Regions from separate parts of the Serratia bockelmannii genome, predicted to be linked through region 4. Evidence: predicted binding sites of a transcription regulator. Region 4 holds the regulator's gene; each other region holds the start of a gene.
What was found. Region 4 encodes PhoB, which activates phosphate uptake and scavenging genes when phosphate is short. Its sites were predicted from a motif close to CTGTCATAAAACTGNCNNAT; they were not measured.
Positions count from the first base shown of each region.

Region 1 (7,407 bases), 1.1 Mb from region 4:
GATCCGCTGGTTGTTGGCCAGGAGCACTACGACGTAGCGCGTGGCGTGCAGTCCATTCTGCAACGCTACCAGGAACTGAAAGATATCATCGCGATCCTGGGTATGGACGAGCTGTCTGAAGAAGACAAACTGGTCGTATCCCGTGCGCGTAAGATCCAACGCTTCCTGTCTCAGCCGTTCTTCGTGGCAGAAGTCTTCACCGGTTCTCCGGGCAAGTTCGTATCGCTGAAAGACACCATCCGTGGTTTCAAAGGCATTATGGACGGCGACTATGACCACCTGCCGGAGCAGGCGTTCTACATGGTTGGCACCATTGAAGAAGCAGTGGAAAAAGCCAAGAAACTGTAACGCCTTGAGAGGAGGGTGATATGGCTATGACTTACCATCTGGATGTAGTCAGCGCGGAAAAACAGATGTTTTCCGGCCTGGTGCAGAAGATCCAGGTGACAGGCAGCGAAGGTGAACTGGGGATCTTCCCTGGCCATGCGCCGCTGCTGACTGCCATCAAGCCTGGCATGGTGCGTATTGTTAAGCAGCACGGTGAAGAAGAGTTCATCTACCTGTCCGGCGGCATCCTCGAGGTGCAGCCGAGCGTGGTTACCGTGCTGGCGGACACTGCTATCCGTGGTACTGACCTCGACGAAGCGAGAGCGTTGGAAGCTAAGCGTAAAGCTGAAGAACACATTCGCAGCTCTCATGGCGATGTCGACTATGCTCAGGCATCCGCTGAACTGGCGAAAGCGATCGCAAAACTGCGCGTTATCGAGCTCACCAGAAAAGCGATGTAATGTTTGGGTGCTCTGCACCCAACTTTAAGAAAGCGGCCTATAGGGTCGCTTTTTTTTACTTTAAAATAAGCATTTCAGCCCGGCGGGCGGTGTGGTGTATAACCCCTGATATCGGGAAAGAAACGTCGCCGAACGCCGACAGTTTTTTCGTCCTGAAGCCGAATCGGCCATGATGGCGGCAGGCCAAGAGGCGCGCGGCCTGCGCCGGGTTCGTGATGAGAAATATGTAGTAATATCGTCGCTAAACGGTTTTACTTTCGTCTATCAAAATGGAGTTATCAGGTTGCTTATGTCGAACAGCGCAATGAGCGTGGTCATCCTCGCCGCGGGCAAGGGTACGCGCATGTATTCCGATCTTCCCAAAGTGTTGCATCCGTTGGCCGGTAAGCCGATGGTGCAGCACGTCATTGATGCCGCGATGAAACTGGGCGCGCAACATGTTCACCTGGTATACGGCCACGGCGGCGATTTGTTGAAAAGCACGCTGACGGACGGCGCGCTGAACTGGGTGCTGCAGGCGGAGCAATTGGGCACCGGCCATGCAATGCAGCAGGCGGCGCCGCATTTTGCCGACGATGAAGACGTGCTGATGCTGTACGGTGACGTGCCTTTGATTTCCGTGGATACGCTGCAACGCCTGATTGCGGCCAAGCCGCAGGGCGGCATCGGTCTGCTGACGGTGAAACTGGACGATCCGAGCGGTTACGGCCGCATCGTGCGCGAGCAGGGCAACGTGGTGGGCATCGTTGAACACAAGGACGCCAGCGAGGCACAGCGTCAGATTAATGAGATCAATACCGGCATCCTGGTGGCGAACGGGCGCGATCTGAAGCGCTGGCTGGGGATGCTGAACAACGACAACGCACAGGGCGAGTTTTACATCACCGATATCATTGCGTTGGCCCATGCCGACGGCAAGAAAATCGAGGCTGTACACCCGTCGCGCCTGAGTGAAGTGGAAGGTGTGAACAACCGCCTGCAACTGGCGACCCTGGAACGCGTATTCCAGTCGGAACAGTCTGAAAAGCTGCTGTTGGCCGGCGTGATGCTGCTGGATCCGGCGCGTTTCGATTTGCGCGGGGAACTTGTTCACGGCCGCGACATCACTATTGATGCGAATGTGATTATCGAAGGTCACGTCAAGTTGGGCGATCGGGTGAAAATCGGCGCCGGCTGCGTGCTGAAAAACTGCGTAATCGGTGATGATTGCGAGATCAGTCCTTACAGCGTGCTGGAAGACAGCGTGCTGGAAGTCGGCTGCACCGTGGGGCCATTTGCCCGCCTGCGCCCAGGCGCGGAGCTGGCGGCAGGGGCCCACGTCGGCAACTTCGTGGAAATGAAAAAGGCGCGTCTGGGCAAAGGCTCCAAGGCCGGCCACCTCAGCTACCTGGGCGATGCCGAAATCGGCGATGACGTGAATATCGGCGCCGGCACCATCACCTGTAACTACGATGGCGCCAACAAGCACAAGACGCTGATCGGCGATGGGGTGTTCGTCGGTTCCGATACTCAGCTGGTGGCGCCGGTATCGGTCGGCAAAGGCTCCACCATCGCCGCAGGCACCACGGTGACGCGCGATATTGCCGAGAACGAATTGGTGCTGAGCCGCGTCAAGCAGGTGCACATTCAGGGCTGGCAACGTCCGGTGAAGAAGAAGTCATAGTGTGTTTTGCGTTGGGCTCTGTTCACGAGCCCAATACAAAACATAATAACCCCCACCATCTACAGGCTCGGGGGACGCACGGTAAAAACCGGCAAAAATCAGGTCAAGGCATCGAAAGCGCCCATGAAGGGCGTTCATTAGGAATATAACTGATGTGTGGAATTGTAGGCGCAGTAGCGCAACGTGATATCGCAGAAATCCTGTTGGAAGGTTTACGTCGTCTTGAGTACCGCGGTTATGACTCCGCCGGTCTGGCGGTGGTCGATGAAAAAGGCAACGTCAGTCGCCTGCGTCGCGTAGGCAAGGTACAAAAACTGGCCGAAGCGGCGGAGCAAACCGATCTGCACGGCGGTACCGGCATCGCTCACACCCGCTGGGCAACGCACGGTGAACCGACCGAAGCGAACGCGCACCCGCATGTTTCCGACTACATTACCGTGGTGCATAACGGCATCATCGAAAACCACGAACCGCTGCGCGAGCTGCTGATCGAACGTGGTTACCGTTTCAGCTCCGAAACCGACACCGAAGTGATCGCGCACCTGGTGCACTGGGAACAGTTGCAGGGCGGTACGCTGCTGGAAGTGGTTCAGCGCGTGATCCCACAGCTGCGCGGCGCTTACGGCACCGTGGTGATGGACAGCCGCGATCCGAGCGTATTGGTCGCGGCGCGCTCCGGCAGCCCGCTGGTTATCGGCCGCGGCGTTGGGGAAAACTTCATCGCCTCCGATCAGCTGGCGCTGCTGCCGGTCACCCGCCGCTTCATCTTCCTGGAAGAAGGCGACGTGGTGGAAGTGACTCGCCGCACCGTCAACATCTTCGACAAGCAGGGCAACGCCATCGAGCGTCCTGAGATCGAATCCCAGGTGCAGTATGACGCCGGCGACAAGGGCGCTTACCGTCACTACATGCAAAAAGAGATCTACGAACAGCCGCTGGCGCTGAAAAACACCCTGGAAGGGCGTTTCAGCCATGGCCAAATCAACCTGAGCGAGCTGGGCCCGCACGCCGACGAGCTGCTGGCCAAGGTGCAACACGTGCAGATCATCGCCTGTGGGACTTCTTACCACTCCGGGATGGTGGCGCGCTACTGGTTTGAAGCGTTGGCCGGCGTGCCGTGCGACGTCGAGATCGCGTCCGAATTCCGTTACCGCAAATCGGCGGTGCGTCCGGGTAGCCTGATCATCACCCTGTCGCAGTCCGGCGAAACCGCCGACACGTTAGCGGCGCTGCGCCTGTCCAAAGAGCTGGGTTATCTTGGTTCGCTGGCCGTTTGTAACGTTGCGGGCTCTTCGCTGGTGCGTGAATCCGATCTGGCGTTGATGACCAAAGCGGGCACGGAAATCGGCGTAGCCTCGACCAAAGCCTTCACCACGCAGCTCACCGTGCTGTTGATGCTGGTGGCGCGCCTGGGCCGCCTGAAAGGCATGGCGGAAAGCGTGGAGCAGGAGATCGTGCACGGCCTGCAGGCGCTGCCGGCGCGTATCGAGCAGATGCTGTCGATGGATAAAGAGATCGAAGCGCTGGCGGAAGGCTTCTCCGACAAGCACCATGCGCTGTTCCTCGGCCGCGGCGATCAGTATCCGATCGCCATGGAAGGGGCGCTGAAGCTGAAAGAGATCTCCTATATTCACGCCGAAGCTTATGCGGCGGGCGAGTTGAAACACGGCCCGCTGGCGCTGATCGACGCCGATATGCCGGTGATCGTGGTGGCGCCAAACAACGAACTGCTGGAAAAGCTGAAGTCCAACATTGAAGAAGTGCGCGCGCGCGGCGGCCAGCTGTACGTGTTCGCCGATCAGGACGCCGGCTTTGTCAGCAGCGAAGGCATGACCATCATTCCTCTGCCGCACGTCGAGGAAATCGTCGCGCCGATCTTCTACACCGTGCCGTTGCAGCTGCTGTCTTACCACGTGGCGCTGATCAAAGGCACCGACGTTGACCAGCCACGCAACCTGGCGAAGTCTGTCACCGTAGAGTAATTTGCCGCAGGTAAACTGCAAAAGCCGGCCTTCGCGCCGGCTTTTTTCATGAGCGGCCTTAAAGATGACAGCGCGACCGATTCGGCGATAAACGTTGTCATATTCAAGCGGATAGGCCGCGCCAAAACGGTTTTTTTATTGCTTGGCAAATGTGCTGTTTCACAACTAACTTTTTGATTTATAGATAAAACAATACCCATCAAACGCACTGTAATATAACTGTCATATTGCGTACATTTTTCTGTCACCAAACTGTCCTATTTTCCCTCCTGCAGCAATACTTACTCTGATTAAAACGACTCGAAGTCGATTTTAAGTATCCCATTAGGAGGGATTATGAAACTGATGCGTACCACCGTCGCCAGTATTGTGGCAGCGACCTTCTCCCTGACCGCCGTGTCCGCGTTCGCTGCTGCCAGCCTGACCGGTGCAGGTGCGACATTCCCCGCTCCGGTTTACGCCAAGTGGGCAGATTCTTATCAGAAAGAAACCGGCAACAAAGTTAACTATCAGGGCATCGGCTCCTCTGGCGGCGTGAAGCAAATCGTGGCCAACACCGTTGACTTTGGCGCTTCCGATGCTCCGCTGTCTGACGACAAACTGGCGGCCGATGGCCTGTTCCAGTTCCCGACCGTGATCGGCGGCGTGGTACTGGCGGTGAATATCCCGGGCATTAAATCCGGCGAACTGACGCTGGACGGTAAAACCCTGGGTGATATCTACCTGGGCAACGTCAAAAAGTGGAACGATCCGGCTATCACCAAGCTGAACCCAGGCGTGAAACTGCCTGACCAGAACATCGCCGTGGTGCGCCGCGCCGACGGTTCCGGCACCTCGTTCGTGTTTACCAGCTACCTGTCCAAGGCCAACGCGCAGTGGAAAGAGAAGATTGGCGCCGGTTCTACCGTTAACTGGCCGACCGGTCTGGGCGGCAAAGGCAACGACGGCATCGCCGCCTTCGTTCAGCGTCTGCCTGGCTCTATCGGCTACGTAGAATACGCTTACGCCAAACAGAACAACCTGGCTTACACCAAGCTGGTATCCGCCGACGGCAAACCGGTTAGCCCGACCGAAGAGAGCTTCAGCAACGCGGCCAAAGGCGTGGATTGGAGCAAGACCTTCGCTCAGGATCTGACTGACCAGAAAGGCGACAACGTGTGGCCAATCACCTCCACCACCTTCATTTTGGTGCACAAAGAGCAGAAAAACCCTGCTCAGGGTGCCGAAGTGCTGAAGTTCTTCGACTGGGCTTATAAAACCGGCGCCAAGCAGGCGAACGAGCTGGATTACGCCACCCTGCCGACAGAAGTGGTTGAGCAGGTGCGCGCGGCCTGGAAAACCAACGTAAAAGACAGTTCAGGTAAAGCGCTGTACTAACAACGCAGGGGCGCGGGTTCGCCGCGCCCCACACAGTTCTTCAGGCTCCGATCCCGGTTGGGGCTGCCAGGGTTCAAACAGAGAGTAATCTATGGCTGAGTACAAGCCGACCATCAAAGCACCGGGCAAAAACGGTGACATCATTTTCAGCGCGCTGGTGAGACTGGCTGCGCTGATTACCCTATTGTTGCTGGGCGGCATCATCGTTTCGCTGATCTTCGCCTCCTGGCCAAGCATGCAGAAATTCGGCTTCGCCTTCCTGTGGACCAAAGAGTGGGACGCACCGGCGGAGCAGTTCGGCGCGCTGGTGCCGATCTACGGTACCGTGGTCACCTCGCTCATCGCGCTGATCATCGCCGTGCCGGTGAGTTTCGGCATCGCGCTGTTCCTGACCGAACTGGCGCCGAACTGGTTGAAGCGGCCGCTGGGCATCGCCATTGAGCTGCTGGCGGCCATCCCAAGCATCGTCTACGGCATGTGGGGCCTGTTTGTGTTCGCCCCGCTGTTCGCCGAATACTTCCAGACGCCAGTGGGCGACGTGCTGTCGGGCATTCCTATCGTCGGCGAGCTGTTCTCCGGCCCGGCCTTCGGCATCGGTATCCTGGCCGCCGGGGTGATCCTGGCGATCATGATCATTCCTTACATCGCTGCGGTGATGCGCGACGTGTTCGAACAGACGCCGGTAATGATGAAAGAGTCGGCCTACGGCATCGGCTGCACCACTTGGGAAGTCATCTGGCGCATCGTGCTGCCGTTCACCAAAAACGGCGTCATCGGCGGCGTGATGCTGGGCCTGGGCCGTGCGCTGGGGGAAACCATGGCGGTGACCTTTATCATCGGCAACACCTACCAGCTCGACAGCGCTTCGCTGTATATGCCGGGCAACAGCATCACCTCGGCGCTGGCCAACGAATTCGCCGAAGCTGAGTCCGGCGTGCACACTGCCGCGTTGATGGAGCTGGGCCTGATTCTGTTTGTTATCACCTTTATCGTGCTGGCGCTGTCGAAACTGATGATCATGCGTCTGGCCAAGAATGAGGGGCGTTAACATGGCGACGATGGATATGCAAAACGCAGTCGTTCTGGCGGAAAGCCGCCGCAAAATGCAGGCCTGGCGCCGGCAGAAAAACCGCCTCGCGCTGTTCCTGTCGATGGCGACCATGGCGTTCGGGTTGTTCTGGCTGATCTGGATCCTGATCGCCACCGTCACCAAAGGCTTCGACGGCATGTCGCTGGCGCTGTTCACCGAGATGACCCCGCCGCCGAATACCGCAGGCGGCGGCCTGGCCAACGCTATCGCCGGCAGCGGCCTGTTGATCCTGTGGGCGACCCTTTTCGGTACGCCGCTGGGCATCATGGCCGGCATCTACCTGGCGGAATACGGCCGTAAATCCTGGCTGGCGGAAGTGATCCGCTTTATCAACGACATTCTTTTGTCCGCACCGTCGATCGTGGTGGGCCTGTTCGTTTACACCATCGTGGTGGCGAAGATGGAACACTTCTCCGGCTGGGCCGGCATCGTGGCGCTGGCGCTGCTGCAGGTGCCGATCGTCATTCGTACCACCGAGAACATGCTGAAACTGGTACCGGATACGCT
Region 1 is NZ_CP196512.1:5,193,582-5,200,988, forward strand. Features, by position in the region: gene atpD (F0F1 ATP synthase subunit beta) at 1-348, shown strand, start outside; gene ACSJLU_RS24620 (F0F1 ATP synthase subunit epsilon) at 369-788, shown strand; gene glmU (bifunctional UDP-N-acetylglucosamine diphosphorylase/glucosamine-1-phosphate N-acetyltransferase GlmU) at 1,078-2,451, shown strand; gene glmS (glutamine--fructose-6-phosphate transaminase (isomerizing)) at 2,604-4,433, shown strand; gene pstS (phosphate ABC transporter substrate-binding protein PstS) at 4,770-5,810, shown strand; gene pstC (phosphate ABC transporter permease PstC) at 5,902-6,858, shown strand; gene pstA (phosphate ABC transporter permease PstA) at 6,860-7,407, shown strand, end outside.
Region 1: a site for PhoB is predicted at 4,675-4,694, ahead of pstS (phosphate ABC transporter substrate-binding protein PstS). Genes of this name have one in related genera too.

Region 2 (7,407 bases), 520 kb from region 4:
GCCGCCACCGCCCCCGTCGCCGCGCTGGCGCAATCCCCCGCCGCCGATAGCCGCCAGGCGGGTTATGTGCAACCGCTGACCGCCGACAACAGCCTGTTGCTGCTGGTCGATCTGCAGGACATGTTCGGCATGACCATTTCCTCTATCGATCAAACCAACCTGGTGAATAACGCCGCCGGCATCGCCAAGGCCGCCAAGGTGTTCAACGTGCCGACCATTCTGGCCTCGGCCAACGCCAAAAGCTTCGCCGGGCCGGTATTCCAGCAGGTGACGCAGGCACGCCCGGATCTGCAGGTGTACGATCGCACCGCCATCAACGTCTGGCAGGATCGGCGCGTGGTGGATCTGATCAAACAATCCGGCCGCAAGAAAATCATCATCGGCGGGCTGTGGACCGCCAGCTGCGTGATGCTGCCGGCGCTGTCCGCTCTGGGCGAGGGGTATGAGGTCTACATATTGTCGGACGTCACCGGCGACATTACGCCAGATAGTCAAAACAACGCCATGCAGCGCCTGGTACAAGCAGGCGCCACCCCTATCAACTGGGTGGCGTTGATGCTGGAATGGCAGCAGGACTGGAGCCGCAAGGCCACGGCGGGGGGCGTATTGCAGATCGCCCGCGACCACGGCGCCGCCTGGGGAATGGGCGCCCGCTACGCCGGGGCGATGAAGGTGGGCAGCGAAGCGAAATAAACGGGTGAAAGCCCGCCGTCAGCGGGCTTTTTTCAGGTGCGGTGATAGCAACGGCTATCCTGCGGCGCCTGGTCGCGTCTCTCCAGCCCGTAATCCCGCACCACCTCCGCCACCCGCAACCGGTACTGCGCCAGCACCTCGCCACGGCCGCGCGCCTGTGCCGCGCGATGCTGCTCGAGATTGCGCCACTGCTGCACCGCCGCCTCGTCGCGCCAGAAGGAGAGCGACAGCAGGCGCGCAGGATCGGCCAGGCTTTGAAAGCGCTCGATGGAAATGAATCCGTCGATCTGCGCCAGCAGCGGCTTCAGCTCCGCCGCCAGCGCCAGATAGGTATCACGCTGCCCATCAGCGGCCTGCAGTTCAAAAATCACGGCGATCATTATCGTCTCCTCTCACGGTAAAATTCCGGTACGCGCGCATGGTAAGAATGGCGCCACCGCACCGATTCCAACGCCCGCTCATCAATATCCAGCGAACGCAGACGCACTGCACCAGAGTGCGATAACCACAGGTTAGCGATGGACGCGCAGTCATACTTCGTCTAACCTCGAAGTATGCATAACATCGACATTGAAGATCGTTTAGCGGCGCTGAGCGCCGCCATCGCCGACCGCACCCGGGCGCGCATGCTGTGCCTGTTGATGGACGGGCGCGCCTACACCGCCACCGAGCTCAGCGCGGCGGTCGAGGTTGCCCCGTCCACCGCCAGCGCGCATCTGGCGAAACTGCTGGAGCAGCGGCTGATCGCCTGCGTCAAACAGGGGCGCTACCGCTATTTCCGGCTGGCCGGGCAACCGGTGGCCGACGCGCTGGAAGGCCTGATGGCGCTGGCGGGCGTACCGCGCCCGTCGGTGAAAAGCAGCACGCCCACCACGCTGCAATATGCTCGCACCTGCTACGACCATATGGCGGGCGAGGTAGCGGTGAAGCTGCACGATCGGCTGCATGCGCTGAACTGGCTGGCCGGTGAAGAAGACTACCGATTAAGCGACGCCGGTCAGGCCGCGCTGACGCGGCTGGGCGTCGATTGCTCTCCCGCGCCCACTCGCCGCCGCTTCGCCTGCGGCTGTCTGGACTGGAGCGAGCGCCGATCTCACCTCGGCGGCGCGCTGGGCGCCGCGCTGTTGGCCGCCTTTATCCAACGCGGCTGGATCCTTCGCCGGCTCGACAGCCGCGAGCTGCAGCTGACCCCCGCCGGTAAAAAAGCGCTGGCCGCACATTTTGACCTCACGGTGTAACCCGGCGACAGGGTAGTTTTACTGCAATACTCTAGGGGTACGCTTAAGCGACCCCGCCAACCCGAGGAGTTTCCATGCTCGATTCCACCCAATTCCCGATCGTCAAACGCTGGCCGGCTCAGCATCCGGAATGGCTGCAGCTCTACTCTCTGCCGACGCCGAACGGCGTCAAAGTCTCCATCATGCTGGAAGAGATCGGCCTGCCTTATGAAGCGCACCTAATCGACATCGGCAACAACGAAACCTGGACGCCGGAATTCCTGGCGCTGAATCCGAACGGCAAGATCCCGGCGATCATCGATCCCGACGGCCCCGGCGGCCGGCCGCTGCCGCTGTTCGAATCCGGCGCCATTCTGCTCTACCTGGCGGAAAAGAGCGGCCGCTTCCTGCCGCAGGATCCAGCCCAGCGTTATGAAACCATTCAGTGGGTGTTCTTCCAGATGGCCGCCGTCGGCCCGATGTTCGGCCAGCTCGGTTTCTTCCATAAATTCGCCGGGCGCGAATATGAAGACAAGCGGCCGCTGGAGCGTTACAAAAACGAATCGAAACGCCTGCTTGGTGTGTTGGAAACGCGCCTGGAGGGCCGTGACTGGATCATGGGCGCAGACTACACCATCGCCGATATCTCGCTGCTGGGCTGGGTGCGCAACCTGATCGGCTTCTATGAGGCGCGCGATCTGGTGGAGTTCGACAGTTTCCCGCGCGTCGCGCAGTGGCTGGAGCGCGGTCTGGCGCGCCCGGCGGTGCAGCGTGGGCTCGCTATCCCGGCGCGCGCGGCCTGATTGTCAAACGGGATGGCCGCCGGGCCGTCCCGCCTTCCGCTGTCATAAAATTGTCATCCCTCTGCTCTACTCTCCTTTCGTAACAATTTGATGTTATTTACATTGTTGTATTACGACAAGGAGCTTACCCATGCAACCTGCTGTATCCCTGATCGCCGGCGCCGTGCTGTCCGCCCTGCTCTGTTCCTCCGCCATCGCGGCGGAAACCTCGGCCAATGCCGATGGCCTGACCGAGCGCGCCGCGCGCGGCACCCTCACCGAGCCGGGCGGCGCCCGTCGCCTGGCCGGCGATCAGACCGCCGCGCTGAAAGCGTCGCTGTCGGACAAAACGGTGAAAAACGTGATCCTGCTGATCGGCGACGGCATGGGGGATTCCGAGATCACCGCCGCGCGCAACTACGCTGAAGGCGCAGGCGGTTACTTCAAGGGCATCGACGCCCTGCCGCTGACCGGGCAATACACCCACTACTCGCTGGACAAGAAAACCCACAAGCCGGATTACGTGACCGACTCCGCCGCCTCGGCCACCGCCTGGGCCACCGGGGTGAAAACCTATAACGGTGCGCTCGGCGTGGACGTGAACGGCAAAGACCAGCCAACGCTGCTGGAGATCGCCAAGGCGGCCGGCAAGGCCACCGGCAACGTCTCCACCGCCGAACTGCAGGACGCCACGCCGGCGGCGCTGGTGTCGCACGTCACCTCGCGCAAATGCTACGGCCCGGAAGAAACCAGCGAGAAATGTGCCGCTAACGCGCTGGAAAACGGCGGCCGCGGCTCGATCACCGAGCAACTGCTGAAAACCCGTGCCGACGTCACGCTGGGAGGCGGTGCGAAGTCCTTCAACCAGCTGGCGAAAAGCGGCGAATGGCAAGGAAAATCGCTGAAGGACCAGGCGGCGGCACAGGGTTATCAGTGGGTGATCAACGCAGATGAACTGCAGGCCGTGACCCTGGCCAATCAGCAAAAACCGCTGCTGGGCCTGTTCGCCGACGGCAACATGCCGGTGCGCTGGCTGGGGCCGAAAGCCAGCTATCACGGCAACCTCGACAAGCCGGCGGTAACCTGTGAAAACAACCCGGCGCGCACCGCGGCCACGCCAACGCTGGCGGCGATGACCGACAAAGCGATCGCGCTGCTGAAAGACAACCCGAACGGCTTCTTCCTGCAGGTCGAGGGGGCGTCGATCGATAAGCAGGATCACGCCGCCAATCCGTGCGGGCAGATTGGTGAAACCGTCGATCTGGACGAAGCGGTGCAAAAAGCGCTGGCCTTCGCCCGCGCCGACGGCAACACGCTGGTGATCGTCACCGCCGACCACGCGCACTCCAGCCAGATCGTCGCCGCCGACGCCAAAGCGCCGGGCCTGACCCAGATACTGACCACCAAAGACGGTGCGCCGATGACCCTCAGCTACGGCAACTCGGAAGAAGAGTCGCAGGGGCATACCGGCACTCAGTTGCGCGTCGCGGCCTACGGCCCGCACGCCGCCAACGTGGTGGGATTGACCGATCAGACCGATCTGTTCTTCACCATGCGCGATGCGATGGGCATCAAGTAACCGCCAGCTGAACGATGGCCGCTCGCCACGGCGGCCATTTATTATTGGTTACCGATAGGTATTTGCAATTTAACCGCAATTATTGTGTGATAATGAAATAATGTTTAATTGCGCGACAATTAACCCCTGAAAATAACGCGGTTATACGGCCTTTCTTCCCTCTCTGTTTATTCCTGCGACAGCAACCGCCCTATTTTTGCTTATATTCATTTTTTTTAGTTACAAAAGTAGTTTTTAACATTCTCGCAAACAATAATACCCCGCCAGTAACGTGAACCGATCAATTTGCATCCGGACGGCCTGCAATAGTTCACTTTTCGTTAAATACCCTATTAACAAAAAGGCATTATCGCTGCCTATCGGCTCACGCCGGGCGGTCGGCTTCATTATTTTCCAGGGTAACTCCCGCTAAATTCTTTCACCTGCAATGAGTAGAATTTACACACAAGAGATTTAATTCAATGAGAAAATTACTCGTCCTGATTTTCAGTCTCAGCCTGTTTAGCGTTACGCAGCAGGCGGCGGCTGAAGAGAAGAATAAAACCGTCGACGTGGTGTTGATCGGCGGCGGCATCATGAGCGCCACCTTGGGTACCTATCTGCATGAGCTGGAGCCGACCTGGACCATCGACATGTACGAGCGCATGAACGGCGTGGCGGAAGAGAGCTCCAACGGCTGGAACAACGCCGGTACCGGCCACTCCGCCTTTAGCGAAATGAACTACACGCCGGAAAAAGCCGATGGCACCATCGACATCAGCAAGGCGGTGAAGGTCAACGAGTCTTTCGAAATCTCTCGCCAATTCTGGTCTTATCAGGTGAAAAACGCTGTCCTGAAAGATCCGAAATCCTTCATTAACAGCGTGCCGCACATGAGCTTCGTGTGGGGTGACGACAACGTCAATTTCCTGCGTAAACGCTACGCGGCGCTGCAGCACAGCACCCTGTTCCGCGGCATGGAATATTCCGAAGACCCTGCGCAAATCAAGCAGTGGGCGCCGCTGGTGATGAACGGCCGCGATCCGGCGCAGAAAATCGCCGCGACCCGCATGCCGCTGGGTACCGACGTCAACTTCGGCGTGATCACCCACCAGTTGGTTGACGCGCTGAGCGCCAGCGACAAGTTCAAGCTGAACCTGAGCCACGAAGTGCGCGACATTAAGCGCAACGCCGACCAAACCTGGAGCGTGACCGTTGCCGATCTGAACCGCGACGGTAAAGAAACCACCGTTAACGCCAAGTTCGTGTTCATCGGCGCAGGCGGCGCGTCCCTGACCCTGCTGCAGAAATCCGGCATCCCAGAAGCCGACGGCTACGGCGGCTTCCCGGTCGGCGGCCAGTTCCTGGTCACTACCAACCCGGCGATCGCCAACCAGCACCTGGCCAAAGTGTATGGCCTGGCCAGCGTAGGTTCGCCGCCGATGTCCGTGCCGCACCTGGATACCCGCATGCTGGACGGCAAGCGCGTGCTGCTGTTCGGGCCGTTCGCCACCTTCTCCAGCAAGTTCCTGAAGAACGGTTCGCTGTTCGATCTGATGCACTCGCTGAGCACCTCGAACCTGATGCCGATGACCCACGTCGGTCTGGATAACTTCGATCTGGTGAAATACCTGGTCGGCCAGCTGATGATGAACGACGACGATCGCTTCGCCGCGTTGAAAGAGTACTTCCCGGACGCCAAGCAGGCAGACTGGAAGCTGTGGACCGCAGGCCAGCGCGTACAGATCATCAAGAAAGACGCGGATAAAGGCGGCGTGCTGCAGTTCGGCACCGAAGTCGTCAGCTCTGAAGACGGCAGCATCGCCGCTCTGCTGGGTGCTTCGCCGGGCGCTTCTACCGCTGCGCCGATCATGCTGCATCTGATGGAAACCGTGTTCAAAGACAAAGTGGCGACGCCGGAATGGCAGAGCAAGCTGAAAGAGATCATCCCGTCTTACGGCCACAAGCTGAACGGCGATATCGAGATGACCAACAAGATCCGCGGTTACACCAGCAGCGTGCTGGGTCTGAACTACATTGAAGTGAAACCGGAAACTAACTGATTTTCCATCGCTTCCTACTGATAAGGCCGCTTTATGCGGCCTTTCTTTTATCCCCCTGCCGTTCAAAGAGCATTTTTGGCCACCTTTTTACCCCCGGTTTACCCTTGCGTAACGGCGCACTCACGCCTATTATCAAAGTATATTCTTGGATAATTAAGCTAAGTCACTGTGACCTGAATGTCGTTTTTGCGGGAGAACTAAAACCATGGATCGCGTCAATATCATTCACGATTTACTAGACTGGATTGAAACTCATCTGGACCAACCGCTGCTGCTGGATAACGTCGCCGCCAAGTCGGGCTACTCCAAATGGCACCTGCAGCGCATGTTCCGCAGCACCACCGGCCACGCGCTCGGCAGCTATATCCGCGAGCGGCGCCTGTCGCAGGCGGCGCAGGCGCTGCGCTCCACCCCGCGTCCGATCCTGGATATCGCCCTGCAATACCATTTCGATTCTCAGCCTTCGTTCTCACGCGCCTTCAAGAAACAGTTCGGTAAAACCCCGGCGGTGTATCGCCGTACCACCCGCTGGGATGTTGCGGAGTGGCCGGCACAGCCGATAGAGGCGCAGGCTGAATCGCACCATGATGCCCCCACGCTGCCACGCTGGTACGCCGGCAAACCGCCGGAAGGCGTTTGCACCAGCTGGATGGGGCTGCGTTAATCGATAACGCAAAAAAGCCAATGGATAAAACCCATTGGCTTTTTCGTCGGAACGCGACTTAGTTGTACTCGATGGTAAAGGTGGCGGTCGACTTGATATTGCCGCCTTTAATCGTCGAACCGGTGCGATAGTAGCGTGCCTTCAGCGGCAGCGTTAAGGTATTGGCCTGGTTGGGAATGGTACGTCCGGCATTGACCGCATCGCCATTTTTGATCGGCTGGGTCGTATTGCCGGTCAACAGCTGGACGGCAACACCGGATGCTGTGTTGGCGCCAGGCTCGGATTTGATCACCCCAGGTGCATTGGAAGCATCCTGCGTATAGTCAAAACGCACATTGACGATCCCTTGTCCCGCACTGCCTGGCAACAGATCCTCACCAACGCCGCCAACGCAATTGATATTGATATCAAATGCTTTTTCACCCTGCGT
Region 2 is NZ_CP196512.1:1,548,106-1,555,512, reverse strand. Features, by position in the region: gene ACSJLU_RS07510 (isochorismatase family protein) at 1-693, shown strand, start outside; gene ACSJLU_RS07505 (antibiotic biosynthesis monooxygenase family protein) at 726-1,073, opposite strand; gene ACSJLU_RS07500 (ArsR/SmtB family transcription factor) at 1,248-1,931, shown strand; gene ACSJLU_RS07495 (glutathione S-transferase N-terminal domain-containing protein) at 2,006-2,713, shown strand; gene phoA (alkaline phosphatase) at 2,844-4,271, shown strand; gene mqo (malate dehydrogenase (quinone)) at 4,733-6,313, shown strand; gene ACSJLU_RS07480 (helix-turn-helix domain-containing protein) at 6,519-6,977, shown strand; gene ACSJLU_RS07475 (fimbrial protein) at 7,036-7,407, opposite strand, start outside.
Region 2: a site for PhoB is predicted at 2,753-2,772, ahead of phoA (alkaline phosphatase). Genes of this name have one in related genera too.

Region 3 (7,407 bases), 790 kb from region 4:
GCGGCGACAAAGGCCACGTACAGCGGGAACAGCACCACCAGCACGCCGATAACCAGCATCACATGGCTGAAGATGTCCAGCCCGCGTCGATTCTCAATCATTGATAGCGCACCTTACGTTCAACGAAGCGGAACTGGATCACCGTCAGGCCGATCACCAACAGCATCAGGATCACCGACTGTGCGGCGGAGCTGGAGAGGTCCAGCCCGGCGAAGCCTTCGCGGTAGATCTTGTAGATCAACGTGGTGGTGGACTGCACCGGCCCGCCGCCGGTGGCGGCGTCGATCACCGGGAAGGTATCGAAGAAGGCGTACACCAGATTGACCACCAGCAGGAAGAAGCTCACCGGCGCGATCAGCGGCAGCACCAGATGGAAGAAGCGCCGCACCGGGCCGGCGCCGTCGATGGCTGCCGCTTCCACCAGCGAACGCGGGATAGACTGCAGCGCCGCGAGGAAAAACAGGAAGTTATAGCTTATCTGCTGCCATACCGAGGCCAGCACCACCAGGAACATCGCCTGGCCGCTGTTTTGCGCATGGTTCCAGTTATAGCCCAGCCCGTTGAGGAAATGGGTGATCAGCCCCAGGCCGGGGTTGAACAGAAAGATCCACAATACCGCCGCCACCGCCGGCGCCACCGCGTAGGGCAGGATCATCAGCGTGCGATAGAGGCGGCTGCCGCGCAGCACGTAGTCCACCAGCGCGGCGAAGAACAGCGAAACCGCCAGCCCGATGCCCGCCACCAGGAAGCTGAAGATCAGCGTGGTGTAGAACGAGTCGAGGTAGTAAGGATCCTGGAACAGCTGTTTAAAGTTATCCAGCCCGACAAACTGGCTGGAGAGGCCGAACGGATCGAGGCTCTGCACCGAATACCACAGCGCTTCGCCGGCGGGCCATAAAAAGAAGACGGCGGTAATCAGCAGCTGCGGCAGCACCAACGCATAGGGCAACCAGCTGCAGCCGAAACCGGGACGGGAAGATGACATAGCAGTTAAACCATTGATCGGGTAAGGAAGGATCGGCGTGAAGATGCGAGCCCGGTCTGTCGGGCTCGCGACGCAGGGTTACTTGGTCGATGCTTCGAAGCGGCGCAGCAGCACGTCACCGCGCTGTACGGCGGCGTCCAACGCCTGCTGTGGCGTTTTCTTGCCGGTCCACACGCCTTCCAGCTCCTCATCCACCACGCTGCGGATCTGTGGCATGTTGCCCAGGCGCAGGCCCTTGGTGAACGGCAACGGCGGCTTGTTCAGCATCTGGCGAGTGGCGACGTCGGCACCCGGGTTCTTGTCGTAGAAGCCCTGCTGCTTGGTCAGATCGTAAGCCGCGGTGGTGATCGGCAGATAGCCGGTCTTCTGGTGCCATTCGGCCGCGATTTCCGGCTGCGCCAGGTACTGCAGGAACTCGGCCACGCCCTTGTAGGTGGCGGCGTCTTTGCCGTTCATCACCCACAGACTGGCCCCGCCGATGATGGCGTTCTGCGGCGCGTTTTTCGCGTCGGCGTCGTACGGCATCATGCCGACGCCGTAGTTGAATTTGGCGTAGTGCTTGATGTCCGCCAGCGAACCGGAAGAGGCGGTGGTGATGGCGCAGTCGCCGTTATAGAACTTCTCGGTGGATTCGTCTTTGCGGCCAAAGTAGGTAAAGTCGCCCTTCTTGTTCATCGCCTCCAGCAGCGCGATGTGCTTGACCTGCAGCGGTTGGTTGAACTCCAGCTTGGCGTTGGTGCCGCCGAAACCGTTGTTTTCACTGGCGAACGGCACGCCGTGCCAAGCGCTGAAGTTCTCCAGCTGGATCCAACCCTGCCAGCCGCTGGCGTAGCCGCACTTCATGCCGGCCTCACGCAGCTTGGCGGTATCCGCCGCCAGCTCCTGCCAGGTTTTCGGCGGCTGGTCCGGGTTTAGGCCGGCCTTTTTGAAGGCATCTTTGTTGTAGTACAGCACCGGCGTGGAGCTGTTGAACGGCTGCGACAGCAGATGTCCGCTCTTGTTGTCGGTGTAATAGCCGGCCACCGTCGGCACGAACACCGACTCGTCGAAGTTGATGCCGGCCTCTTTAAACACTTCATAGACCGGTTTGATGGCTTTGCTGGCCATCATGGTGGCGGTGCCCACCTCGTAAACCTGCAGGATCGCCGGCGCCTTGCCGGAGCGGTAAGCAGCGATGCCCGCCGCCAGGCTCTGTTCGTAGTTGCCTTTATAAACCGGCACAATCTTGACGTCGCTGTGCGACTGATTGAAGCGATCCGCCAGGGAATCCACTTCCTTACCCAGTTCACCTTCCATTGAATGCCAGAACGGGATTTCTGTCGCCGCCAGCGCCTGAGTGCTGACCGCCAGGGTCAACGCGACGCACAGCGTGGTTTTGCGAATAGCGTAGGTGAGCATGCCTAACTCCTGAAAAAGCTGGTGTAAAAGCGCGTGAGCGAAAAGAATCAGTTTTTTGTTCGGAAGCTAACATGCCATGCGCGGATGACAGAAAAATAACCGTTATATGACAGCCACATGACGGCAAGGTGAAGTGAAGATGGCGGTTTGATGTCGGCGGCGGGCATGGGCTCCGCCGCCGCGAGGATTACAGCGAACGGCGCAGGCGCGCCACCGCTTCTTGCATCTGCTGCTCGGTGGCGGTGGCGAACGACAGGCGGAAGGTTGAACGATCCGGGTTGTCGGAGAAGAAGTATTCCCCCGGCACGAACACCACACCCTGCTGCAAGGTCGTGTTCAGCCATTCGGTAGCGTTGAACGGCTGGCGGAAGCGCGCCCACAGGAACATGCCGCCCTTCGGCTTATCGAAGGTGATGTAGTCGCCCAGCTCCTGCTCCACCAAACCGGCCAGGATCTCGCCCTTTTGCTTGTAAGCGGCGCGGATCTTGTCGATCTGCGCCGGCAGGCGATCCAGGCCGAGATAGCATTCGACGATGCTCTGCGACAACGCGCTGGCGTGCAGATCCGCCGCCTGTTTGATGATCGCCACTTTGTGCAGCAGGAACGGCGGCAGGATCGCCCAGCCCAAGCGCAGGCCCGGCGCCAGGATCTTGGAGAAGGTCGAGGTATAGATGATGTGGTCAGTGTTGCCCAGCACCTGCTGTGACACCTGATGCAGCGTCGGGTGGCGCTCTTCGGTGAAACGCAATTCGCCGTACGGATCGTCTTCGATGATCAGGAAGTTATGTTCAGCAGCCAGCTTCACCAGCAGTTCACGGCGCGCGGCGCTGAGGGTGATGCCGCTGGGGTTGCCGAAGTTCGGCACCACGTACACGCCCTTGATGCGCTGGGTTTTCAGCAGCTCGGCCAGCTCTTCCACCACCATGCCGTCGCTGTCGGACGAGACCGACATGATGTTGGCCTCCGCCAGCTCCAGCGTTTGCAGCGCCGCCAGGTAGGTCGGGCGCTCCACCACGAACACATCGCCGGGATTGACGATGGCGCGCATCACCAAATCCAGTGCCTGCTGTGAGCCGGCGGTGACCATTACCTCTTCCGCGCCAGCGGTGACGCCGCGCTCGGCGCACAGCGCGCAAATGCGCTCACGCAGCAGCGGGCTGCCCTCGGTCAGGCCATACTGGAATGCGCTTTTCGGCTGTTCGGTGATCGCCTGCTGGGTGGCGATGCTCAATCCTTCGAAATCGAACAGCGCATCAGAGGGGATGCCGCCCGCCAGCGAAATGACGTGTTCCATCTTGCTGTGCTTAAGCAATTCACGGATGGCCGAACTTTTTACGTTAACGATGCGCTGCGCGAGTAACCCTTCTGTCTTCATTTCTTCTTCTCGTACCTGATTATTTTAATTCGTAGGGGGGCGGATTAACCGCCCAGATACGCCGACCTCACTGCTTCGTTGGCTAACAATGCAGCCCCCGTATCTTCCAACACCACGCGGCCGTTTTCCAGCACATAACCGCGGTCCGCCAATTTCAGCGCCTGATTGGCGTTTTGCTCCACCAGGAAGATGGTCATGCCCTCTTCCCGCAGTTGCTGAATGATGTCGAAAATCTGCTGGATAATGATCGGCGCCAGCCCCAGCGAGGGCTCGTCGAGCAGCAGCAGCTTCGGCTGACTCATCAGCGCGCGGCCGATGGCCAACATCTGCTGTTCGCCGCCGGACATGGTGCCGGCACGCTGGCTTCGGCGCTCCAGCAGGCGCGGGAACAGCGTGAACACCCGTTCAATGCGCTGTTGATACTGCTGGCGATCGGCGAAGAAGCCGCCCATCGCCAGGTTTTCTTCCACCGTCATGCGCGAGAAGACGCGCCGCCCTTCCGGCACGATCGCCACCGCTTCGCGCATGATGCGCGAGGTTTGCCACTGGGTGATGTCCTGGTCCTGAAAGACGATGCTGCCTTCGCTGGCGCGCGGTTCGCCGCACAAGGTGCCGAGCAACGTGGTTTTACCGGCGCCGTTGGCGCCGATTAACGTCACGATTTCGCCCTGACTTATCGTGAGACTGACCTGATGCAGCGCCTGAATTTTGCCGTAATGGGCGGATACCTGATTGAATGACAACATATTATTCTTCGCCCAAATAAGCCCGGATCACGTCCGGGTTGTTGCGGATCTCCGCCGGTGTGCCCTGCGCCAGCGGCGTGCCCTGATTCACCACGTAAATGCGGTCGGAAATGCCCATCACCAGCTTCATGTCGTGCTCGATCAGCAACACCGAGACCTTATGCCGATCGCGCAGCTCGACGATCAGGTGATCCAGCTCGTCGGTCTCTTTCGGGTTGAGGCCGGCGGCCGGTTCGTCCAGCATCAGCAGCTCCGGCCGGGTCACCATACAGCGGGCGATCTCCAGCCGCCGCTGCTGCCCGTAGGCCAGGTTGCCCGCCGAACGGTTGGCCATCTCCAGCAGGCCGACGCGCTCCAGCCACTCCGCCGCACGCGCCAGCGCCTCAGCTTCGGCGCGGCGGAAGGCCGGAGTTTTCAGCAGCCCGGCGAACACGCCGCTTTTCAGGTGCTGATGCTGCGCCACCAGCAGGTTCTCAATCACCGTCATTTCACGGAACAGCCGCACATGCTGGAAGGTGCGCACCACGCCCATGCGGGCGATGGCCTGCCCCGCCAACCCTTCCAGGTGGCGATCGCGCAATTTGATGGTGCCGCCGGTCGGGCGGTAAAAACCGGTCAGGCAGTTGAACACCGTGGTCTTACCGGCGCCGTTGGGGCCGATCAGCGACACGATTTCGCCTTCGTTCAGCGTCAGCGCCACATTGTTGACCGCCAGTAGCCCGCCGAAACGCATCGACAGGCCCTCTACCTGCAGTAAAGGTTGAACGCTCATGCCTGTTCCCCCTTGCCCGCGTGAATGTCCGCCGCCTGCAGCTTCAACTGCGGCCGTTTCATCGGCAACAGCCCCTGCGGCCGCCAAATCATCATCAGCACCATCAGCGCACCCAGCAGCAACATGCTGTACTCATTCAGATCGCGCATCAGCTCGCGCGACACCACCAGCAGGATTGCCGCCAGAATGACCGCGAACTGCGAGCCCATGCCCCCCAGTACGACGATCGCCAACACGAAGGCCGACTCGACGAAGGTGAAGGATTCCGGGCTGACGAACCCCTGGCGCGCGGCAAACAGCGTGCCGGCAAACCCGGCGAAAGCGGCGCTGATGGTAAAGGCGGTCAGCTTGATGCGCGTCGGGCTGAGGCCCAGCGAGCGGCAGGCGATCTCGTCTTCGCGCAGCGCTTCCCAGGCGCGCCCGAGCGGCATGCGCAGCAGGCGGTTGATGACGAACAGCGTCAGCACCACCAGCAGCAGCGCCACCAGGTACAGGAATACGATGCGATCGCTCGGATCGTATTTCAGGCCGAAGAAGTTATGGAAGGTATCCCAGCCGCCGTCGCGCAGGCTGCGGTTGAACTCCAGGCCGAAGAAGGTCGGTTTCGGGATCTGGCTGATGCCGTTCGGCCCGCCGGTGATCTCGGTATTGTTCAGCAGCAGGATGCGCACGATTTCGCCGAAGCCGAGCGTCACGATCGCCAGATAGTCGCCGCGCAGCCGCAGCACCGGGAAACCGAGCAGGAAGCCGAAAGCGGCGGTGACGATACCCGCCAGCGGCAGGCTCTCCCAAAAGCCGAGGCCGTAATAGTGATTCAGCAGCGCATAGGTGTAGGCGCCGATGGCGTAGAAACCGCCGTAGCCGAGCACCAGCAGACCGGACAAGCCCACCACCACGTTGAGGCCGAGGCCCAGCATCACGTAGATCAGCGTCAGGGTGGCGATATCCACCGTGCCGCGCGAGACCAGGAACGGCCAGGCGACCGCCGCGACGATGAGCAAAGCCGCCAGCAGCTTTTGCCGCGGCGTGGTGCCGTCGAAGCTCGGCAGCACGAACGCCGGGCCGGAGACTTTTTTCAATCCCTGCTGCAGCAGCGGGCGCAACAGCTGGAAGAAAAAGACGATGACGCAGCCGATGCCGATCCACATCCAGCGCACTTCCGCCGCGCCGTGCACCACCAGCTTGGTGCCGTCCAGGCTGAGCTGCATGCCCATCAGGAACGACGCCATCACGAACAGCACCGCCGTGGCGATCAGCGCATTGAGCAGATTGAGTTTCATACTTTCTCAACCTCCGGACGCCCGAGGATGCCGGTCGGCATGATCAGCAGCACCACGATCAGCAGCGCGAACGACACCACGTCTTTGTATTCGGTGCTCAGGTAGGCAGAGGTCAGCGCTTCCGCCACGCCCAGTACCAGGCCGCCAATCATCGCACCGGGAATGCTGCCGATGCCGCCCAGAACCGCGGCGGTGAAGGCTTTCATACCGGCCATAAACCCGATGTAAGGGTTGATGACGCCGTAGAACTGGCCGAGCAACACCCCGGCCACCGCCGCCATCACCGCTCCGATAACGAAGGTCAGCGAGATCACCCGGTCGGTGTTGATGCCCAGCAGGCTGGCCATCTTCAGATCTTCCGCACAGGCGCGGCAGGCGCGGCCCATGCGTGAATAGCGGATAAACAGCGTCAGCGCCAGCATCGCCAGGAAGGTCACGAGCCAGATGGTCAGCTGCATGGTGCTGATGGTGGCGGCGAAGCCGTTGCTTTCTCCCAGCACCCACTGGCCGGTCACCAAGCTAGGCAGCGCCAGATCGCGTGAGCCCTGCGTCAGGCTGACGTAGTTTTGCAGGAATATCGACATGCCGATGGCCGAGATCAGCGCAATCAGGCGCTTGGAGTTGCGCACCGGCTTGTAGGCCACCCGTTCGATGCTCCAGCCGTAGGCACTGGCGATAACGATCGAGACCAGGAACGCGGCGCCGATCAGCAGCCAACCGACGTCGATGCCGAGCATCATCAGGGCGGCGATAACGATAAAGGAGACATAGCTTCCGATCATGTACACCTCGCCGTGGGCGAAGTTGATCATGCCGATGATGCCGTAAACCATGGTGTAACCGATGGCGAT
Region 3 is NZ_CP196512.1:242,860-250,266, reverse strand. Features, by position in the region: gene ugpE (sn-glycerol-3-phosphate ABC transporter permease UgpE) at 1-101, opposite strand, end outside; gene ugpA (sn-glycerol-3-phosphate ABC transporter permease UgpA) at 98-985, opposite strand; gene ugpB (sn-glycerol-3-phosphate ABC transporter substrate-binding protein UgpB) at 1,064-2,383, opposite strand; gene ACSJLU_RS01150 (PLP-dependent aminotransferase family protein) at 2,571-3,758, opposite strand; gene livF (high-affinity branched-chain amino acid ABC transporter ATP-binding protein LivF) at 3,803-4,504, opposite strand; gene livG (high-affinity branched-chain amino acid ABC transporter ATP-binding protein LivG) at 4,506-5,276, opposite strand; gene ACSJLU_RS01135 (high-affinity branched-chain amino acid ABC transporter permease LivM) at 5,273-6,556, opposite strand; gene livH (high-affinity branched-chain amino acid ABC transporter permease LivH) at 6,553-7,407, opposite strand, start outside.
Region 3: a site for PhoB is predicted at 2,477-2,496, ahead of ugpB (sn-glycerol-3-phosphate ABC transporter substrate-binding protein UgpB). Genes of this name have one in related genera too.

Region 4 (7,407 bases):
GCGTAGTTTGCTGCTGGGCGCACTGCTGCGCGGCGGCATCGGCGGCCTGTCGTCGCTCGGCCTGTGTCGACTGCAGTTGGGCTATTTGGTGGTCGAGCGGAGCGACTTGCTCATCGATCAGCTGTTGCTGCTGCTGCATATACTCGGCATGGGTTTGCTGCGCCAGGCGGGCTTTTTCCACCGCCTGCTGCAGCGGCGCCAGCTGCGCCGAGTGCTGTTCCTGTTGCTGCGTCAGCTGGGCTGCCTGCTGTTGTATCGTCTGCAGTTCGGCGCGGCAGCGATCGCGTTCGCCGCGCAGCGGCCGCAATTTCTCGGCCGGTTCGCTGAGCGCCAGCTGCTGCAGCTGCGGGGCGGCCTCCGCCTGCTCGCGCTGGGCGGTTTCCAGCCGCCGTTGACCCTCGCCTTGCTGTTGCCGGAGGCGTTGCCATTGCTGCAGCCAGCTCAGCGCCTGTTGCTGTCGCTGGGTTTGCTCGCCGAGGGCGATTTCCTGCGCGCTCAGCGCCGTCAGCTGTTCGGTCAGAGACTGGCGCTGCTCGTCGTTCAGCAGTTCGATGCCGCTGGCGCGTTGGTGTAACCCATCCAGGTCGGTTTTGGCCTGCTTGTGCGACTCGAACACCTGTTCGGACAGTCGCCCGTAGATTTCGGTGCCGGTCAGCTCTTCCAGCAGTTCGGCGCGATCGTTGGCATCGGCATTGAGGAAGGCGGCGAACTGCCCCTGAGACAGCATCATCGATTTGGTGAAGCGGCCAAAGTCCAGCCCGGTGATGGTTGCGGTAAGCTCCAGCTTGTCGCGCACCTTGTCCGCCAGGATCTTGCCGTCCTCGCGGCGCGCCAATTCGACCTTCGGCGCCTGCAGATTGCCGTCCGGCGCATTCTTGGCGCGGCGCTGGCTCCAGAAGGCGCGATAGCCGACGCCCTTGACCTCGAATTCGACCTCCGCCAGCGATTCGGCGGTGTGGCGGGTCATCAGTTCATTCTGGCTCGGCGTGACGTTGAGGCGCGGCGTCTGGTGGTACAGCGCCAGGCAAATGGCGTCCAGCAGGGTGGTTTTGCCCGCACCGGTCGGGCCGGTAATGGCGAACAGGCCGTTGCTGGCGAACGGCTCGGCGGTGAAGTCAATTTTCCATTCGCCCTGCAGCGAGTTGAGGTTTTTTAACCGCAGGCTGAGGATCTTCATGGGTTGGTCTCCTCAGGATTGTGCTGCACCGCATCGACCACCTGGCGGAACAGTTGGTGCATCCGCCGTTGGCGTGCTTCGGGCATGTCGGCCTCCTGCGCCAGGCGCCGTTCGAACACCTCGTTGACGCTCAGTTCGTTCAGCGTTTCCTTATCCTGCTGCGCGATTGCCTGGCGGCGCTGCTCTTTGCTGCGCCGCAACAGCACCACTTCCACCGGCAGCTCATCCGCCATCAGTTGGATGCGGCGCTGAATATCGCTGAGGTAGTCCTGCGTCGCCACTTCGATATCCAGCCACACCGGCAGCTCGCCGGCATAGTCGGCAAATTGCTGCAGTTGCCGTTCGATCTCGGCCAGATCCCCTTTGATCAGCTGCATGGGCTGGAACTGCGGGATCGTTAACGCATCTACCTGCTGGAGGGCTCCGTCGGCGAAATCGACCAGGAAGACGCTTTTGGCTTTGCCCAGCTCATCGAAGCTGAGCGGGATCGGTGAGCCGCTATAGCGAATATGCTCTGACTTGGCGACGTTCTGCGCGCGGTGAATGTGGCCGAGCGCGATGTAATCGGCGGGCGGGAAGGCCTGCGCCGGGAAGGCGTCCAGAGTGCCGATATAGATGTCGCGCACCGAGTCGGAGGTGGTGACGCCGACGGTGGTCAGGTGGCCGGTGGCGACGATCGGCAGCGGCAAGCCCAGCTGGTCGCGGCGCTCGCAGGCCGCCTGATACAGCGTCTGATAATGTTCGGCGATGGCTTCCTGCAGCGCCTGCTGTTTCTGCGCGCCGGATTCGCCGGCGCGGCTGGTAAGCAGATCGCGCGGCCGTAGGAACGGGATGGCGCACAGCACCGCGCCCGGCTGGCCGTCGCGCTGGTTAAGCACCACGATCTGCTGTTCGGCCGCGCCTTGCGCGCTCGCGATCACCGTGGTGTTCAGGCAGGAGAGCAGTTCCCGCGATTCGTTCAGCGTCGCCACCGAATCGTGGTTGCCGCCCAACACGACCAACTGGCAGCCGGTGCGCTGTAGTTCCACCACGAAGCGGTTGTACAGCTCGCGGGCATAGCTGGGTGGTGAGCCGGTATCGAACAGATCCCCGGCGACGATCAGCGCATCCACCTGTTGCTGTTCGATCTGTTCGATCAGCCAGTTCAGAAAAGCCTGGTGCTCGGCGGCGCGGCTTTTGGTGAAAAAGTACTGGCCAAGGTGCCAGTCAGAGGTGTGGATCAGGCGCATGACACTCCCGGATGCAAAGATAATGGCGATGATTATAAAGGCCGCGGCGGCGGCTGTCCCGGCGCAATGATGATGACAACCGGATGATTTTTCTTTACTGCGGGAAATAATCGCTATGCTTACTGCCTATAACAGCCGGTTTTTTTCATAAAAGTGTCACAAAACTGACGCATAATGGCGCCCGAAAAGTCGCTAACACATTGGCAGGATTGACGATGGCAAGACGCATACTGGTGGTGGAAGACGAAGCGCCGATCCGTGAGATGGTGTGCTTTGTGTTGGAACAAAATGGTTACCAACCGTTGGAAGCCGAGGATTATGACAGCGCCGTGACGCGTCTGTCTGAGCCGTTCCCTGATTTGGTGTTGCTTGACTGGATGTTGCCCGGCGGTTCCGGCATTCAGTTTATCAAACATATGAAGCGCGAAGCGCTGACCCGCGATATTCCGGTCATGATGCTGACCGCGCGCGGGGAAGAGGAAGACCGCGTGCGCGGCCTGGAAGTGGGGGCGGATGATTACATTACCAAGCCGTTCTCGCCCAAGGAGCTGGTGGCGCGCATCAAGGCGGTCATGCGCCGCATTTCACCGATGGCGGTGGAAGAAGTGATTGAAATGCAAGGCCTGAGCCTGGACCCGTCCTCCCACCGCGTGATGGCGAACGATCAGGCGTTGGACATGGGGCCGACCGAGTTCAAGCTGCTGCACTTCTTTATGACCCACCCGGAGCGGGTTTATAGCCGTGAGCAGTTGCTTAATCACGTCTGGGGCACTAACGTTTATGTGGAAGACCGTACCGTTGACGTGCATATCCGTCGGCTCCGCAAAGCGTTAGAAACCAGTGGGCATGATAAAATGGTTCAAACCGTTCGGGGCACCGGCTACCGGTTCTCAACGCGCTACTGATCGCGCTGCGCTGGAGAATATGCCGTGTTAGAACGTCTGTCGTGGAAGAGGCTGGCTCTGGAGCTGGCTCTTTTTTGTTTGCCCGCCTTACTGCTGGGGCTGATTTTCGGTTATCTGCCCTGGTTTCTGCTGGCCTCCGCGCTGGCTGCGCTGGTGTGGAATTTCTACAACCAGCTCAAACTCTCCCATTGGCTGTGGATTGACCGCAGCATGACGCCGCCGCCCGGCCGCTGGAGCTGGGAGCCGCTGTTCTATGGCCTGTATCAGATGCAGCAGCGCAATCGCCGCCGCCGGCGCGAGCTGGCGCTGCTGATCAAGCGCTTTCGCAGCGGGGCCGAATCGTTGCCTGACGCGGTGGTGATGACCACCGTCGAGGGCAATATCTTCTGGTGCAACGGGCTGGCGCAGCATCTGCTCGGCTTCCGCTGGCCGGAAGACAACGGCCAGCACATCCTTAACCTGCTGCGCTATCCGGAATTCAGCCACTATCTGCAACAGCAGGAGTTTTCACGTCCGCTGACGCTGCAGTTGAACAACGAACACTACGTCGAATTCCGCGTGATGCCGTATTCCGAAGGGCAGTTGCTGATGGTGGCGCGCGACGTCACCCAGATGCGCCAACTGGAGGGCGCACGGCGCAACTTCTTCGCCAACGTCAGCCATGAGCTGCGCACGCCGCTGACGGTGCTGCAGGGCTACCTGGAGATGATGGGCGACGAAGAGCAGGACGGTTCGCTGCGCAGCAAGGCGCTTAGCACCATGCAAGAGCAGACCCGCCGGATGGACGGGCTGGTCAAGCAACTGCTGACACTGTCGCGCATCGAGGCGGCGCCCAATGTCGACATGAACGAGCGCGTGGATATCCCGCTGATGCTGCGGGTGTTGCAGCGCGAGGCGCAGTCGCTGAGCGGCGGCAATCATGAGATCACCTTCCGGGTTAACGAGCAGCTCAACGTGTTCGGTAATGAAGATCAGTTGCGCAGCGCGGTGTCTAACCTGGTGTACAACGCGGTCAACCACACGCCGAAGGGTACCCACATCGAAGTGAGCTGGCAGCAGACGGCGCACGGCGCGCAGTTCCAGGTCAGCGACAACGGGCCGGGCATCGCCGCCGAGCACCTGCCGCGCCTGACCGAGCGTTTTTACCGCGTCGACAAGGCCCGTTCGCGCCAGACCGGCGGCAGCGGGCTGGGGCTGGCGATTGTCAAACACGCGCTCAGCCATCACGATGCGCGGCTGGAGATCCTCAGCGAACCGGGGATCGGCACCCGCTTTATCTTTACCTTACCCAATCGGTTGATTGTTCCCGCCGCTTTATCAGAGAATGCGGTGAAAAATTAACGCGAGACACCGGTATGACCCGAATAACCCGAGGGCTGTTGCTTTGCCTGGCGCTGCTGGCCGGGCGCGGCGCGCTGGCGCAGCCCGACGGCATGCTGGCGGGCAACCTGTCCAGCGTCGGTTCCGACACCCTGGCGAATCTGATGGCGCTATGGGCGCAGGATTTCAGCCAGCATTATCCCAACGTTAACCTGCAGATCCAGGCCGCCGGATCGTCGACCGCGCCGACCGCGTTGGCGGCGGGCGCCGCGCAGCTGGGCCCGATGAGCCGGCCGATGAAGGCCGCCGAGGTTTCGGCGTTCGAACACCGTTACGGCTATGCGCCGCTGGCGGTGCCGGTAGCGGTGGATGCGCTGGTGGTGTTGGTGCATCAGGACAACCCGCTGCGCGGCCTCAATCTGCAGCAGCTCGATCGCATTTTCTCCGCCACCCGGCGCTGCGGCGAAAGCAAACCGCTGACGCGCTGGGGCGAGCTGGGGCTGAGTGGCGACTGGGCGACGCGTTCGCTGCAGCGTTTCGGCCGCAACTCGGCGTCCGGCACCTACGGCTATTTCAAACTGCGTGCGCTGTGCGGCGGCGATTTTATGCCGCGCGTCAATGAGCTGCCCGGTTCAGCCTCGGTGGTGCAGGCGGTGGCCGGTTCGCTCAACGGCATCGGCTACGCCAGCATCGGTTTTCGCGCCAGCGGCGTGCGGCTGCTGCCGTTGGCGGAGTCGGGAGAGGACTATGTTGCGCCTACCGCCGCCAACGTGCGCAACGATCGCTACCCGCTGTCGCGCTATCTGTATATCTACATCAACAAAGCCCCTAATCAACCGCTGGAGCCGCTGACCGCCGCGTTCCTCGACCGCGTGCTGTCGACTGCCGGGCAGAGCCTGGTCAATCACGACGGCTATCTGCCGCTGCCGCCGGGCGCCCTGCAGAAGACCCGTCAGGCGCTTGGGTTGCCACCGCTCGCGCCGGCCGTGATGAAATAACCGACAAAATGCGACGTAATTTTCGCCTTTTTTCACGGCCAAACGAAGCTCGTGCCACGCGAAAATCGGGCTTATATTGGCGTTTTCGCGCGGTAAAGTGATATATGCTTCACGTTTCGTGAATCTGCTGTTCAAAAATGATACAAATCATGTAGTGTATATTTATTGATAGCCAATATGATCGACTGGTGGCTAAAGTTTATATGGTCGATAGCTCTGCTTTTCGCCGTGCGTCTTGCCTTGAAGCGCTATAAACGTTTACCTTAGCCCTCGTTGTCGGATTAAACCTCCATTTTTATAACTCCTAAAATTTTGCCCATCTTCATGAGCGGCCACTTTCGAATAGGGACATAAACGCCGGATCGACTGCGTTTAGGGTGCTTATTTGGCGCTGCAACGTTAGGGCATGCCGGCAACCGGGTGGGGCGTTACGCCACCACGCTATCGGACCATTTTTTTCATTTGAACAGGCAACACGACATCGTATGAGTCATCGTTTAACGTCAAAAGATATCCTGGCACTGGGTTTCATGACCTTTGCCTTATTCGTTGGGGCCGGGAACATCATCTTCCCGCCGATGGTCGGCTTGCAGTCCGGTGAACACGTCTGGACCGCAGCGCTGGGCTTCCTGATCACCGCCGTGGGTCTGCCGGTCATCACCGTCATCGCGTTGGCGCGCGTCGGCGGCGGCATCGACGCCCTCAGTTCGCCGATCGGCCGCGGCGCCGGCCTGCTGCTGGCGACCGTCTGCTACCTGGCCGTCGGCCCGCTGTTCGCCACGCCGCGCACCGCCACCGTATCCTTTGAAGTGGGCATTGCCCCGCTGACCGGCGACGGCGCCATGCCGCTGTTCATCTATAGCCTGGTGTACTTCGCGCTAGTGATCGGCATCTCCCTGTATCCGGGCCGTCTGCTCGATACCGTCGGCCACGTGCTGGCGCCGCTGAAGATCGTGGCGCTGGCCGTACTGGGCATCGCCGCGCTGCTGTGGCCTGCCGGCGCGCCGATCCCGGCGACGGCGGCTTACCAGAGCGTGCCTTTCTCCTCTGGCTTCGTTAACGGCTATCTGACCATGGATACGCTGGGGGCGCTGGTATTCGGTATCGTTATCGTCAACGCGGCGCGTTCACGCGGCGTGAAAGACGCCGGTCTGTTGACTCGTTACACCATTCTGGCCGGTTTGATCGCCGGCGTGGGCCTGACGCTGGTTTACCTGAGCCTGTTCAAGCTAGGCTCTGGCAGCGGCGCGCTGGTGCCTGACGCCACCAACGGCGCGGTGATCCTGCACGCTTACGTTCAGAACACCTTCGGCGGTTTGGGCAGCTTCTTCCTGGCGGCGCTGATCTTCATCGCCTGCATGGTGACCGCGGTAGGCCTGACCTGCGCCTGCGCCGAGTTCTTCGCGCAATATCTGCCGTTCTCGTACAAGACGCTGGTGTTTATCCTGGGCCTGTTCTCGATGGTGGTGTCCAACCTCGGCCTGAGCCACCTGATCCAGATCTCCATTCCGGTGCTGACCGCGATTTACCCGCCGTGCATCGTGCTGGTGGTGCTGAGCTTCACCCTGCGTTGGTGGCACAGCGCGCCGCGCATCATCGCGCCGGTGATGCTTGTCAGCCTGTTGTTTGGTATCCTTGACGCGGTGAAAGCGTCCAGCTTCCAGCAGCTGCTGCCGGCCTGGACCACTCACCTGCCGCTGGCGGAGCAGGGGTTGGCATGGTTGCCGCCTTCGCTGCTGATGCTGGCGCTGGTCGCGATTTATGATCGGGTGTGCACG
Region 4 is NZ_CP196512.1:1,028,760-1,036,166, forward strand. Features, by position in the region: gene sbcC (exonuclease subunit SbcC) at 1-1,177, opposite strand, end outside; gene sbcD (exonuclease subunit SbcD) at 1,174-2,406, opposite strand; gene phoB (phosphate response regulator transcription factor PhoB) at 2,622-3,311, shown strand; gene phoR (phosphate regulon sensor histidine kinase PhoR) at 3,336-4,652, shown strand; gene ACSJLU_RS04880 (PstS family phosphate ABC transporter substrate-binding protein) at 4,667-5,629, shown strand; gene brnQ (branched-chain amino acid transport system II carrier protein) at 6,115-7,407, shown strand, end outside.